DNA from 4 places in the Salipaludibacillus sp. CF4.18 genome. Region 1 is predicted to be linked to each of the others. Evidence: riboswitches for the same ligand, from Rfam matches in the RefSeq annotation. Region 1 holds a riboswitch; each other region holds the start of a gene.
What was found. A riboswitch is a leader RNA that binds a small molecule or an ion and turns the genes downstream of it on or off. The one in region 1 is predicted to bind cyclic di-GMP.
Positions count from the first base shown of each region.

Region 2: linked by a shared signal. The riboswitch ahead of ACHABW_RS02800 (PAS domain S-box protein) and the one ahead of ACHABW_RS07010 (amidase) in region 1 are both predicted to bind cyclic di-GMP.
Region 3: linked by a shared signal. The riboswitch ahead of ACHABW_RS07985 (sensor domain-containing phosphodiesterase) and the one ahead of ACHABW_RS07010 (amidase) in region 1 are both predicted to bind cyclic di-GMP.
Region 4: linked by a shared signal. The riboswitch ahead of ACHABW_RS02825 (EAL domain-containing protein) and the one ahead of ACHABW_RS07010 (amidase) in region 1 are both predicted to bind cyclic di-GMP.

Region 1 covers NZ_JBIMEV010000007.1:57,241-60,430, reverse strand. The annotation lists gene ACHABW_RS07025 (DeoR/GlpR family DNA-binding transcription regulator) at 1-159, opposite strand, end outside; gene rhaD (rhamnulose-1-phosphate aldolase) at 346-1,170, shown strand; gene ACHABW_RS07015 (H-type small acid-soluble spore protein) at 1,173-1,358, opposite strand; cyclic di-GMP riboswitch class I at 1,577-1,666, shown strand; gene ACHABW_RS07010 (amidase) at 1,715-2,584, shown strand; gene ACHABW_RS07005 (glycerophosphodiester phosphodiesterase) at 2,712-3,190, opposite strand, start outside.
Region 2 covers NZ_JBIMEV010000002.1:177,859-181,048, forward strand. The annotation lists gene ACHABW_RS02790 (hypothetical protein) at 86-469, opposite strand; gene ACHABW_RS02795 (transposase) at 1,006-1,173, shown strand; cyclic di-GMP riboswitch class I at 1,329-1,413, shown strand; gene ACHABW_RS02800 (PAS domain S-box protein) at 1,624-3,190, shown strand, end outside.
Region 3 covers NZ_JBIMEV010000009.1:1,808-4,997, reverse strand. The annotation lists gene ACHABW_RS07995 (hypothetical protein) at 64-717, shown strand; gene ACHABW_RS07990 (hypothetical protein) at 733-1,446, shown strand; cyclic di-GMP riboswitch class I at 1,687-1,769, shown strand; gene ACHABW_RS07985 (sensor domain-containing phosphodiesterase) at 1,840-3,190, shown strand, end outside.
Region 4 covers NZ_JBIMEV010000002.1:185,504-188,693, forward strand. The annotation lists partial or broken gene ACHABW_RS02820 (transposase) at 1-248, shown strand, start outside; cyclic di-GMP riboswitch class I at 1,570-1,654, shown strand; gene ACHABW_RS02825 (EAL domain-containing protein) at 1,636-1,941, shown strand; cyclic di-GMP riboswitch class I at 2,052-2,137, shown strand; gene ACHABW_RS02830 (hypothetical protein) at 2,225-2,431, shown strand; gene ACHABW_RS02835 (sensor domain-containing diguanylate cyclase) at 2,438-3,178, shown strand.

The sequences.
Region 1 (3,190 bases):
GTAACTTCTTTGAGCAACACCTTCCTTTTCCAGTTTTTCAAGATCTCGACGAACTGTTTCCTCGGACACCTCGAATTCATTAGCTAGTTCCTTAACGTTAACTTTTCTATCAACATACAATTTATTTAAAATGACTTTTTTACGTTCAAAACCTTTCATTTGACCAACTCCTTTGCTTCTCAATTTTAATCTATTTTTTTGTTAAATGAAACAAAATTGTGACATTTCCTCAATTAAAACCACAACAAACAATTGTTAATATTGTTTGTTGTGGTTTTCGGAGTTATACTTATGATAGTTAAAGATTTTAAAAATACTACGACATAAAGCCAAGGAGTGATTGACATGTTAAATATTTTAGAAGCATCTTTTGTAAAGGAAATGCGAGAAGTTACTGGAAACTTATATCGTTTTGGTTGGGATGAGCGAAACGGAGGGAATGTCAGCTACTTACTCCCGGAAGATAGTCTAGAAAAATATATCGATGTTACCGAAGTGAAAAGAAAAGCAGAGATGAATTTCGATGCTTCAGACCTTGCCGGAAAGTATTTCATCGTGACTGGGTCTGGAAAGTATTTCCGCAATGTTGAAAAGGACCCCTCTGTCTGTTTAGGAATTATCCGAGTCACAAACGACGGGAAGTTTTATGAAGTTCTATGGGGCTTTGAGGATGGGGGAACACCTACAAGTGAATTACCGACACATTTAATGATTCATGCGGCAAGATTAAAAAGAGATCTTAGTCATCGAATTGTCATTCATACGCATACAACAAATATTATTGCGATGACCTTCACTCATGAACTAGATGATCGAGCCTTCTCAAGAACACTATGGCAAATGTGTACGGAGTGTGTGGTTGTTTTCCCGGAAGGTGTTGGAATTATTCCTTGGATGGTACCGGGGACGGACCAAATTGGAGAAGCGACGGCTAAGAAAATCGCGGAAAATAATCGTCTCGTTATTTGGCCTCACCACGGCATTTATGGAACGGGAGCAACAATCGACGAAACATTCGGTTTGATTGAAACAGCAGAAAAAGCGGCACAAGTTTACACAGCTGTTAGAGCTCAAGGTGACATTAAACAAACGATTACTGACTTGCAACTGATGGAACTGGCCGCTCGTTTCGACGTAGTTCCTAAAGCAGGTTATTTAAATGTCGAGTAAGTTTATGGGCCTTCCTCTACGAGACCCGAGAGGTCTACTTCTTGTGAATGATCCATTTCGTCCAATGGAAAAATGGTTGCCGTATTATTAGCTTCATTGAGTTCTTCTATATATACGGGAATTCCGTGATAAGATACGTTGATCATAACTGGTGATTCAATAATTTCTTTTATACGATGATTATCCATAACATCCTCCTTGTCATATCTTCCTTGTATTTTTCACGGGATACGTGAAAGTATGAGAGGAGGATATTGGATGACAGTGAGGATTGAATTGCACCTTTTTAAGTAACAGACAGTATTGATACTATTTCCTATCGCTTAATGATTCCATCGTCGGATTTATTGGTGTGAAAAGCATAGACGAAATCAAGTTATAAATATATAATATGACTAAATATATAATCTGAAAAAGGTAAACTTGACCTAAAGGGAAGGACGCAAAGCCATGAGCCTAAATGCTTATCAAAGCAGATGGTTGTCAGGTTCCCGGGCCTTCTTTTTTATGAGCCTCGGCTTACAGAATAGGGGGGATTTTTGTTATGAAGAAAATTGTGATGGTGGTAGTTTTGTTTTTTGTAATTGCCGGAAGTATATCTTTAAATGTCCATGCATTAGATAAGCAAGACAGAGCCACATGGTTATGGAATCCATGGATGTTTGTGAATGATGAAGATGGAACTGTCACTTTCCTTGAAAGTAAAAACGTGAACAAGGTTTATGTTCAAATCGATCAGGATATGTCGATCCCTCACTATCAAAGCTTTATTGAAAAAACATCAGCAAAAGGAATAAGTATATATGCTTTAGATGGGGGACCTGATTGGGTTGCACCTAAAGGAGCACGTAATCAGTCTAAAATGTTATCATGGCTTGAGAATTACCAACAAGAATCCACTACTGCACAAAAGTTTGCAGGTGTTCATTTGGATGTCGAACCTTATTTGTATAGCGGGTGGAGTAAAAACCAAGCAAAGACAGTAACAGCATTTCAATCCTTGTTAACAGATGCAAAGATAAGAACGGAATCATTGGGTCTACCGTTGGAAGTAGATCTGCCATTCTGGTTTGATGAAATTACTTATAAAAACACTTTCGGAAAAGGAATTCTTGCGGAGTGGGTCATTGCTAACATGGATAGCGTTACCATTATGGCCTATCGTGATTCTGCTCCGATGATCATAGATATTGTCAAAAATGAAGTAGCTTATGCCGGTCAGCACGGAACAGCACTTGTTATTGGCGTGGAAACTGGTCAAACCAGTGAAGGGGACAGGATTACGTTTTATGAAGAAGGAGAAACATATATGAACCAACAACTTGAAATGGTTCATAATCATTATGCCAATTATTTCGGTTTTAATGGCATAGGAATTCATCATGTCGACAGCTGGAAGAACATAAAACCTTAATATTACTAAGTAGTGCCTGTTATTTAGGTGCTACTTTTTTTCTGTATATATTCGCTTTTTATGATGCTTATTTTTCTATTCAGAAAAAAAAGAGGATAATTTTTAGTATCCTCCTTTTGATTTTAAATTACGGTCTTACTTCATCAAGACGATTTGGATAGTCCGTGAAGATACCGGTGACACCCCAATCGATTAGTCGCTTCATTTCCCCTCTAATATTAATAGTGTAGAGATGCACAAGAAGATCATTATCTCGTGCTCTTTGGACAAAGTCTTCGTCAATAACTTCTGAACCATCGTGAAGTCCAAGGTGTGGACCAATTCCGACTGCATATTCACGGATTTCAGCGAAGTCCTCATCAGTCATATCTTCGGGGGAAGGGGTTGTATTTAACCACTCTTTTAGTTCATTTCCTTCTTCTCCATTAATTTCCCACCAAAGCAGTTGTATTAAAGGAATTCCTTCGTTGATAGCATGAATTTTTTGCAGACTATCTTTGTGGAATGATTTAATGAACAGATTCCCTTTTTCAACAAGTCCGTGTCCTTTTGCAATCTCGACCACTTCTTCCTCGATGCCGTCGTTAAGAGTAGGCGACTTTGTCT
Region 2 (3,190 bases), on a different contig from region 1:
TATTATTAAACTAACTTTGCGAGTATTTATCCCTATTAACACTATATTTAATTATTCTGAGCTAATGACATAATCATTTTAATCTTTAAATCGTTTTCATGACATCCTTGTTACTAAAGGTTATTTCAGTGTGTTTTGATTCAACTTCTAATTCGTCTAAAAAAAAGCCTTCCACTACCCATTTTATCCAGAACTCCATGTAAGAATCTACTATTTCACCGTTAGGAAGCGAAGCTTTTTGTTGTACAGAGCCTTCTTCACATTCAAAAGCATATTTTAATTCCAAACTATTATAATCGTACAATACGATAATATGATTTTTTGTCTTTTCGAAGTTTATATTAGATACATCAATAGGAGTACATTCTATATATTTTTTTGCAATCGAAAGAAATGCATGTTCAAATCTTTGAAAAAGCTTGTCATTATTGGTCAATATTTCTAAACGTACAGTATTGTTTCTGTTCAAAATTATCCTCTCCTTTTAAAATTCCTACCATTTAACCATAACATTAATATCAAAAATATGTTTAATTTCATTTCATAAACAGTTTTCTACGGAAGAAGCTTGTCATAACCACCTCTTCTCATTAGAAGTGGTCGGATGGATTTTGTTGTGAAAAATGTGGTTATGATGATTATTTTGAGACCAAGACCCGTAAGCATCGTCTTTTTGAATGCAAGTCATGCCGCTATCAATCGACGGTGACGGTAGGAACCGTCATGGAGAAGACTCGAACGGACTTAACCAAGTGGTTTCTGACCAACTATTTGATGGCTCATGACAAGAATGGCATATCGGCACATAAGCTCTCTGAAGAAATTTAAGTCACATGCTTCACAAAATTCGGCAAGCGATGAGAAAACGAGATGCAGATTATACACTAGCTGGTATTGTAGAACTGGACGACGCTTTCTTTGGTATCCTTTCTGAAGGGGGAACGTGGTCGAGCACAGAAAAGACCAAAGTGCTAGTAGGCACAAGGACATCCTCTTTATGTAAAAATGGAAGTTGTACCGAATATCAAAGGGAAAACCCTGATAGATTTTGCAGAGAAACGTATCTTACCAGGCTCTATCATAAGCAGTGATGTCTATCATTCGTATCGAGCTCTGGCATCGGTTGGCTACGAACACGAGTATCACGTCTGTCAGAAAATGTGTATGTGGTAGAATTTGTCACTTCTGAATCTAATGTCATAGGACTATATAGGTCATACTCTTTTAAATAAGATCCATATATCTTTATTGTATTCTAAAAATTGTCATATTATGATATAATTAATATTATTATGAGGCCTTTTGTATCAAGTCTTTAGTTTTATGAAAAATATTAAAGGCAAACATTTAGAAATGGGGGCACGCAAAACTAGAGGGGCTAAAACCATAAGGTCATGCCAGCCAGGTGCCGTTTGAGGAGGACACACCTATTCGGGTGTGTTCTTTATTTGTACCAAGAAAAGTGAGATATGAAGCTTATGACTATTTGTCCAACTGAAACACGGTGATTCGAAGCATTCTTCAATCCAAAGTGAGCTAAGCCCATATTCATTTAAAAATCTTGTTCGGAACCAAGCCCACAAGGTTGCAATTTGCAAATTTATTCTACTGGAGGTCGGGAATATGGAACTCATGATAGGTCAATATAATGTAATTCTTGTGATTTTTTCAATCATGATTGCTATTATTGCATCTTATTCGGCATTTGATCTTTGTTTACGAAGGGTTCACGACACTGGACATTTCCTTGATAAATGGTTACTTATGAGTGCCTTGTCTTTAGGGATAGGAGTTTGGTGTATGCATTTTACAGGAATGCTTGCCCATGAACCTATTAATCAACATAATTTAGACTCATTGTATGTGTGGGCGTCCTTAGTTATTGCTATTTTAGGGTCCTATATTTCATTAAAAATTTTCATTATAAAAAATAATGTCATACCTAGCAGTATATTGTTAAGTATGAGTCTTAGTACCATGCACTATATAGGGATGGGAGCTCTGCATGAAAATGTGGCATTGAGCTACAATTGGGGCGCTATTTCAGTTGGGGTGATTGGAATTTACATCTCATTGCGTAAGATAAGTTCAATAAAACAAAAAAACATCATTCCTTTTCATAAAAAATTAATGTGTGGGGTTCTAATGGGCTTTGCGGTATCTGTGATTCATTATTTGGCTATGCCAGCTTCTGCTATGCCAATTTCAGAACACAATATCAACGATAATACACATACTTTTATGATAGATAGTACGATGTTGGCAATTGGTGTTGGAATTGCAACATTGATAATACTACTTTTAGTATTATTTGGGTCTCGCATTGTAGAGAAGATGACCGCTCAATCATTAAAGTTACAAACCAATGAACAGTATTATCAGTCCCTATACTACCACAACCCTGATATAGTATTAACTTTTGATCTAGAAGGAAAACTTTTAAGTGTGAATAAAACAGTAAACCTTTATGGTTATTCAGAAGAAGAATTACTGCATCAATCTTTCGTTTCTTATATCGTTCGAGATCAATTAGAAAAGACAAATCAACACTTTGATTTAACAAAAAAAGGCGAACCAAAAATCTTTGAAACGGCTATTTATAGTAAAAAAGGGGAACGTATAGAACTTAATATGACTAGCGTACCCATTATTATAAATAAACAAATCGTTGGGGTGTATGGAATTCTCAAAGATATCACTGAACTTAAAAATACACAAGAGGCGTTAACAGAAGCTGAATCGAAATACCGTCATTTGGCAGAAGATTCTTTGGTGGGCATTTATACTATTCAAGACAAAATGATCACATATGTAAATCGTAAAGCAGTTGAAATGATAGGTTATAGAGTAGAAGAAATCATAGGTATGAATGTCTTAGATATAGTTTATCCTGAAGATCGGTTACTGGTAGCCAAAAAGATAAATAAACGTCTTCAAGGCAGCCTTTCGAGCGAACCTTATCAATATAGGCTTATAAAAAAAGATCAGACAATTATTCATATGGAAGCACATAGTTCTAAAACTTTTTTTCAAAATGAACCTGCGATAAATGAAACGCTAATTGATATAACTGCTCGGAAAAAGGCGGAGGAAACGATTGAATATTTGGCTTACCATGATCCTTTAACAGGGTTATTCAATCGATGTCATTTCCATAACTATCTCCAAACGATTTTATCTGAAGAAACGA
Region 3 (3,190 bases), on a different contig from region 1:
CTCATAAGACTTTACTCAAAGAAACGCAACAGTGTAGTCAAAAAATAGAAAGGAATGATTATCATGGATTTAGAGGAAATACTAGAAGCAGCGTTTACACGAGTCTTTTCAAAGTATGGAGAGAAAAAGGAGAATTATAGTGAAGAAGATAAAGATCTATGGCTGCAAAGATTGAATGGAATGGAAGAAATACTTTTATACGTGAAGATATCTGATAAAGATTGGTTTTTGAATCGTACTAGAAAGCCAAAAAGCCAAATGAGCGATTCAGCATATCGAACGTCTAAACATCGATTTAAAAAGGAAATGTTATCAAAAATAGGCGAGGATATCTTTGACAATATTAGCAATAGCACTTCTGCAGATGAAGTAAAACGCATAATAGAGTTGTTTAGAACGAGGTCTGGCTTTCGTAATATTAAGAGAGCGTTTCTAATGGACTTGTATAATGAGTCTATTTCAGAATGTGGTGATGCTGAATTAACTTCGGACCAGAAATTTGAAAGAATCATCAATGTAAGGGATAAAACTAACTCGAGCTATGGCAAGCGCGATAGTCTTAAACTCAATTTTATTGAAAGTTTTAGAGTTTTTGATGATCCATGCTTTTCATATACAAAACAAGCGGCAAATCTATTTGCTGATAGAGAATTTAACTTTGACGAACTATTTGTAGCAATCAAAATAGATTTAGACAGTTTCAATAAAAACCGATAGGAGGTGCCTTTAATAATGAAAATTTTAATGGAGCTAGAGAAAGCAGTTCATGAAACTCAAGAAAACTTAAAAATCGTGGTTGATGAAGAGGCAAGAGCCTTAGAACATCAAAAATTCAATGCATTAATGGAGATTGTCACTTACGTTAATTCATTAAGCTGGCTTAAGCAGAAAAATGCAAAGGAAAAACTACGATTTCTTCTAAAAACAAAATTCGATAAGGATAATGCAGCTGTCGAGTTCAATACGACTAAGAACGCAATAGAAGTCTCTCTTAGTCGTTCTCAAAAAATATTATCTAAGAGAATAGGTAATGATACGATTCGTCTAATATTAGCTGGAAAGGTAGACCAGGCAATGGCAAAGCTCAGGGAATCTACTAACCAAGGTGGACAAAATAATGAATTAATTCTAAATGGGGTATTTGAGTTTTTACCCAAATCAGAAAAGGGCGCATTCTTAATAGAAGAATGTGGGAGAGAATTGTACCTCCTCGGCAGATTGTCTCGTTTTAACATAAAGAAAAATATTGGATTAGTAAATCAGAAAAAATTAGCTCACGTCTTATATATCATGAGTAGGTCCGATGAAAGAACAGCTGATATCAAAGAAACGCTTACAAGTTTCTTGGAAGGAGATTTTGCAGACGTTGAAGGTTCTCAAATATCTGTCAAAGATCAAGTCGGTATGGTGTTCGAGACTCTAGAGGAGCAAAATCTATTTAGTTAAAAGTGAAGTTTACGCATAATCGAAAGTAAATCATATTCATTAATGTAGCTTGATTATGAAACTTACTGGCAGTATTATCCCTCATGCTATTCTCATCGCAAATTTAGGACAGATTGCGGTGGAGTAGTTACATATAATTTTATAAAGCAAAACCTTATGTCATATTTTGTTTGTTTATGTCAGTTTTTATGTTATATTATACAAAACAATACTTTTGGAATAAAATTATTGCACATATTGAAATGATAATAGCAAAGCTATGGAAACATAGTGACGCAAAGCTATAGGGGCTAAAGCAAAAGCAAAGTCAGCCAGTTACCGTTTCAGGACAACACATCCTGTGTCATTCGGGGTGTGCTTTTTTGTTTAAATATGGAAGAGGGGATGGTGCCCATGAGAAAGAGTACAAGGCAAAAATGGCAAAAAGAAATTATCTTTACTGGTCAAAATCGAATCTTAGAAATGCTTGCCAACAACATCCGGATTTCCCCTATACTTGAAGAATTGGTGATTATGTTAGAAGAACAGATATCTGGTTCGATAGGCTCTATCCTTCTTTTAAACAGGAAACAAGGTGTGCTAAACCACGGTGTTGGACCAAATCTTCCAAAGAAGTACATAAAGTTTATTGAAACTATTCAAGTGGGACCAAAAGAAGGCTCTTGTGGGACTGCTGCCTTTCGGAAAGAAACTGTCATTGTTTCGAGCATAAAAACTAGTCCTTTATGGGAGAACTATAAAATAGTAGCTTTAGAAAGTGGACTTAAAGCATGTTGGTCGCTTCCCATCTTCACGCCAAATAAGAAAATGGTGGGGACATTTGCCATTTACTTTTCAGCTAGGAGAAGTCCAGATTCAATGGATATGAAAAGGCTTGAGCCCTTCGTTCGTTTGGCCGGGATTGTTATTGATTATAAAAGCCCCGAGATAGAAGAAATCAGTCATGTAGATCCTGTGACGGGGTTACCTAATTCCACTCAACTTAAAAGCAACTTAAAAGATTTATTGTATCAATCTATGGAAAAGCAATCTTGTTTAGCTGTTGTGTTCTTAGATGTTGATCGTTTTAGTGTCATTAACAGTATCGGAGGCTATGAATTCGGAGATTTTGTATTGAAAGATATAGCCAAAAGAATATCTCACTGTTTAGGTGAAAATTGTACTATAGGTCGTTGGAATAGCGATAAATTCATTTGTGTCATTCCTTTTCAAACACAAAGAGACATACATACGTTTATTGACAAAGCATTGGATAGCTTAACTAGTCCATTTAAAGCAGAAAACCACGAATTTCTGGTCACACTCAGTATCGGTATAAGTTGTTACCCTGATGATGGTGTGTATGTTGATTCATTGGTGAAAAATGCTGAGATTGCTATGAAAAGGGCCAAAAGCAAAGGAGAAAGCTCAATTGTATTTTATAAGCCTTCTATTAACACGGATCTATCTAAACAACTAATTATAAAAAATGAACTTCGCCAGGCGGTTAAATTGAATGAATTTGTCTTATATTATCAGCCACAGGTTGATTTAATTAATAATGAAATTATTGGCTTGGAAGCTCTTATTAGGTGGGAGCATCAAACTTTGGGGACAATACCTCCAAATGACTTTATTAACATAGCAGAAGAAACAGGGTTAATCAATCCAATTGGAGAATGGGTTTTACGAAGAGCTTGTGAAGATGTGAGAGCGTTATCATCTCAAGGGTATCCGAGTTTTCGATTATCAGTTAACATCTCGG
Region 4 (3,190 bases), on a different contig from region 1:
AAGTCAATGAGGCGAAGATGATGTTAAGCCTGTTAGCGTATAACCTAACGAATTGGCTACGTACGCTTTGTTTTCCAGAAGAACAAAAGACCATGCAAGTTGATGCCATCCGAACAAGGCTCATTAAAGTGGCCAGCAAATTAGTGAAGTCTGGACGATCGCTTTACTTTAAATTATCTTCGAGTTTCGTTTATCAAGATTTCTTTTGGAAAGTACTTCGGCGAATCCAAGACCTAAATCTAGAGTGAAACATCTTGATACCAGTATTTAAAAATTCAGTCTCAGACCAAGGGAGTAGTCTGTCCAAAAACTCACCTATTTTTAAAGATCTGTTTTAAGCACGTCAAAATAGCGGAATCAACATGGTTATTCTCAATGGAACTGGAAAAATGTATAACTTCGGTTAAAATTATGGTTTAACTAGGAAGTATCAATAATTCAGGAATAACTAGGTTATTTACTCGGGGAATTAAAACCTATGGTGTTTTACCCCGCGATTTAACTGAGTTAGAAAAAAATCATGGGGCAACGAGATGGACTTTACGATACCTCTTTGAGCGAATGGTGAAACTTGATAAGTACTTAAGAGAGCAAATCTATTATGACCATGGATCACCAGATAATGAGATTGTTGTTTTTGATAAATGGCTCTCCACGAACTCTCATCTAGAACCATGCAAGTTAGACCCAAGATATATTAAACTTTATAGTGTAAAATTTGATGAAAGAAAAGTGACTTTAAAAGTACTAGGTGAAATAATAGGAGTAACACCAGAACGAGCGAGACAGATTCTTAAATCTCGAGACCGTAAACTTAGAGATTATACTCTAAAAATTTTCCTCGGCTAGCTCAAGCTATAAAAGAGGTATGTGACTTACCTATTAATGGTCAGATTAGGAATGATACTTTCTATTACTATTTACTAAACAAGGTTTTAATCCAAATTAAGTGAGGGTCTCTTTTATACGTCAACGAAAGAAAGTGCAATAGGGTGCTGTAACGCCTGAAAAAGAGATGAAATATACTTGGTCTGCCGCTCATCAAAGGAATAGCAAATAGGATGACACCTTGCTCGCTGCAGGTACTGAAGAAAGAGACAACTATGACAGAATGCTGGCTTATGTTTATCTTGGTGATGAAACGAAACGATAAAAGAAATGCTTTTAGGTGAAGGGCTAGCAGCTACAGCCTGTCAACTGGTTTGTAGGAAAATGATGTAACTCCTCATCTACGTAAATCCTGTTTCAAGTTAAAAAGAATATCTTGGGTAATTCTTGATCTATATAATTTTTGACAATACGATCCTAGGAACGAATAGCTTGTCCGATATCGATAAGTATTCCATCTGATTGGTTTCCTGTTTTTTATTGCGTTTTCTTTCACTAAAAAAGGATAACCACAGTCCCTATAATCTGAAATTTCTTTTTGCTCGCGGGGGATTTTACGTAAAAGGAATTATTTTAATTTATTGGTAAATCATTAAATTCCGAAATTTGTCATATTATAATAAAATAAATATTATTAAAAACTTTTGTATCAGGTCTTTAGTAAGGTGATTAAAAAATGTAAAATGAAAAAGGCAAACATTCAGAAATGGGTGGACGCAAAACTAGAGGAGCTAAAACCATAAGGTCATGCCAGCCCGCTGGAATAGGGGAGATTTAGGAATAGTTTCTCCAGCCGACTTTATTCCCATTGCTGAAGAAACAGGCTTAATCATTCCAATTTACCAATGGGTGTTAAGGGAGGCTTGTAAACAACAAAAACAATGGTTAAGTGAAGGATATCCACTAAAAACAGTTTCCGTGAATCTGTTTGTTCAGCAATTTTATCAAGGTAATTTAGTATCCAAGGTTACCCAAATATTAAGGGAAACAGAGTTGGATCCACATTATTTAATCCTTGAAAATTATGGAAAAAACCGATGTCGCCATTCGTAAGTTGAAACAACTAAAAGACATGGGGGTTTAGTGTTTAAAATAAATAAGTTGTCTTCTTATATTGGAATGGCTATAATGATAAACGGGTAAATATTCCCATAAAGTATAACTTCGGATAATAGCAAAACTATCGAAAGGTAGGGACGCAAAACTATGGGCCTAAAGGCAAATAAGCTATGGTAGCCGAGTTACCGCAGAAGGAAGACGGATATGATTTAATATATCCCAACCTCTTTAGGTCGTTTTTTAAATCAATAGAGAACGTTAAGGTGGAGGTGAGCAAATGAATTCTTTAATGGGACAAAGTTATGAAAGGTTAAATGAGGCTTCTAAAAGTATGCTTGAATTAGTTAGTGAGTATATTGGCACAAATACCTTTTGTGTAACACAAATAACCGACAAGCATCATTCTATTCTGACCCATGTATTCAATCGAAATAAAGTTTTATTCGATGCAGGAACCACTTTATTTCTCGAAGATGCTTACTGAAATATTATCCTTCAAAGTGGACGTGATCCACTTATCATAAATGATACAAGTTATCACCCGATAGCATGTAATCTCATTCCTACACAAAGCTTGGGTATTAAGAGCTTTTTAGGCGTTCCAATTGTTCTAAGTAATGGAACAGTATTTGGGAATTTATGTGCTATGGATACTGAACCCTATACATTTACAGAAAAGGAAACAAGATTTTTAAAAACGATGGCTATATTTTTGGTTTATACAATTGAATTAGATATCATTGCACATCAAGATCAATTAACAGGTTTAAATAATAGGGAATTTATAACGCAATATATAAATACATTACCAATGGAAACCGAAGTTACCATTCTATTTATAGATGTAGATGGTTTTAAATCAGTTAATGATACCTATGGACATAAAGACGGCGATAGTGTTTTGATTCAGATTGCCGAGCGGATAAATGAGTGTGTTAGATCACAAGATATACTCTGTCGATACGGTGGAGATGAATTCGTCATATTATCACAAGGCGATGATAATACCCAATATTCTCAATCTCTTTCAGAATCGATTATTAATCAGTTTGGCAAACCTTTCATAGTTAAAGGTGACGAAATAGCATTATCCGTAAGTATTGGTATTAGTATAGAAGCAAGTAAAAACAGGAATATTGAACAATTGGTAGAACAGGCGGACCATGCTATGTATTACTCGAAAAATAATGGGAATAATCGCTATTCTTATTTCAATAAAACTGGCGAATAGATTTCTTTCTGA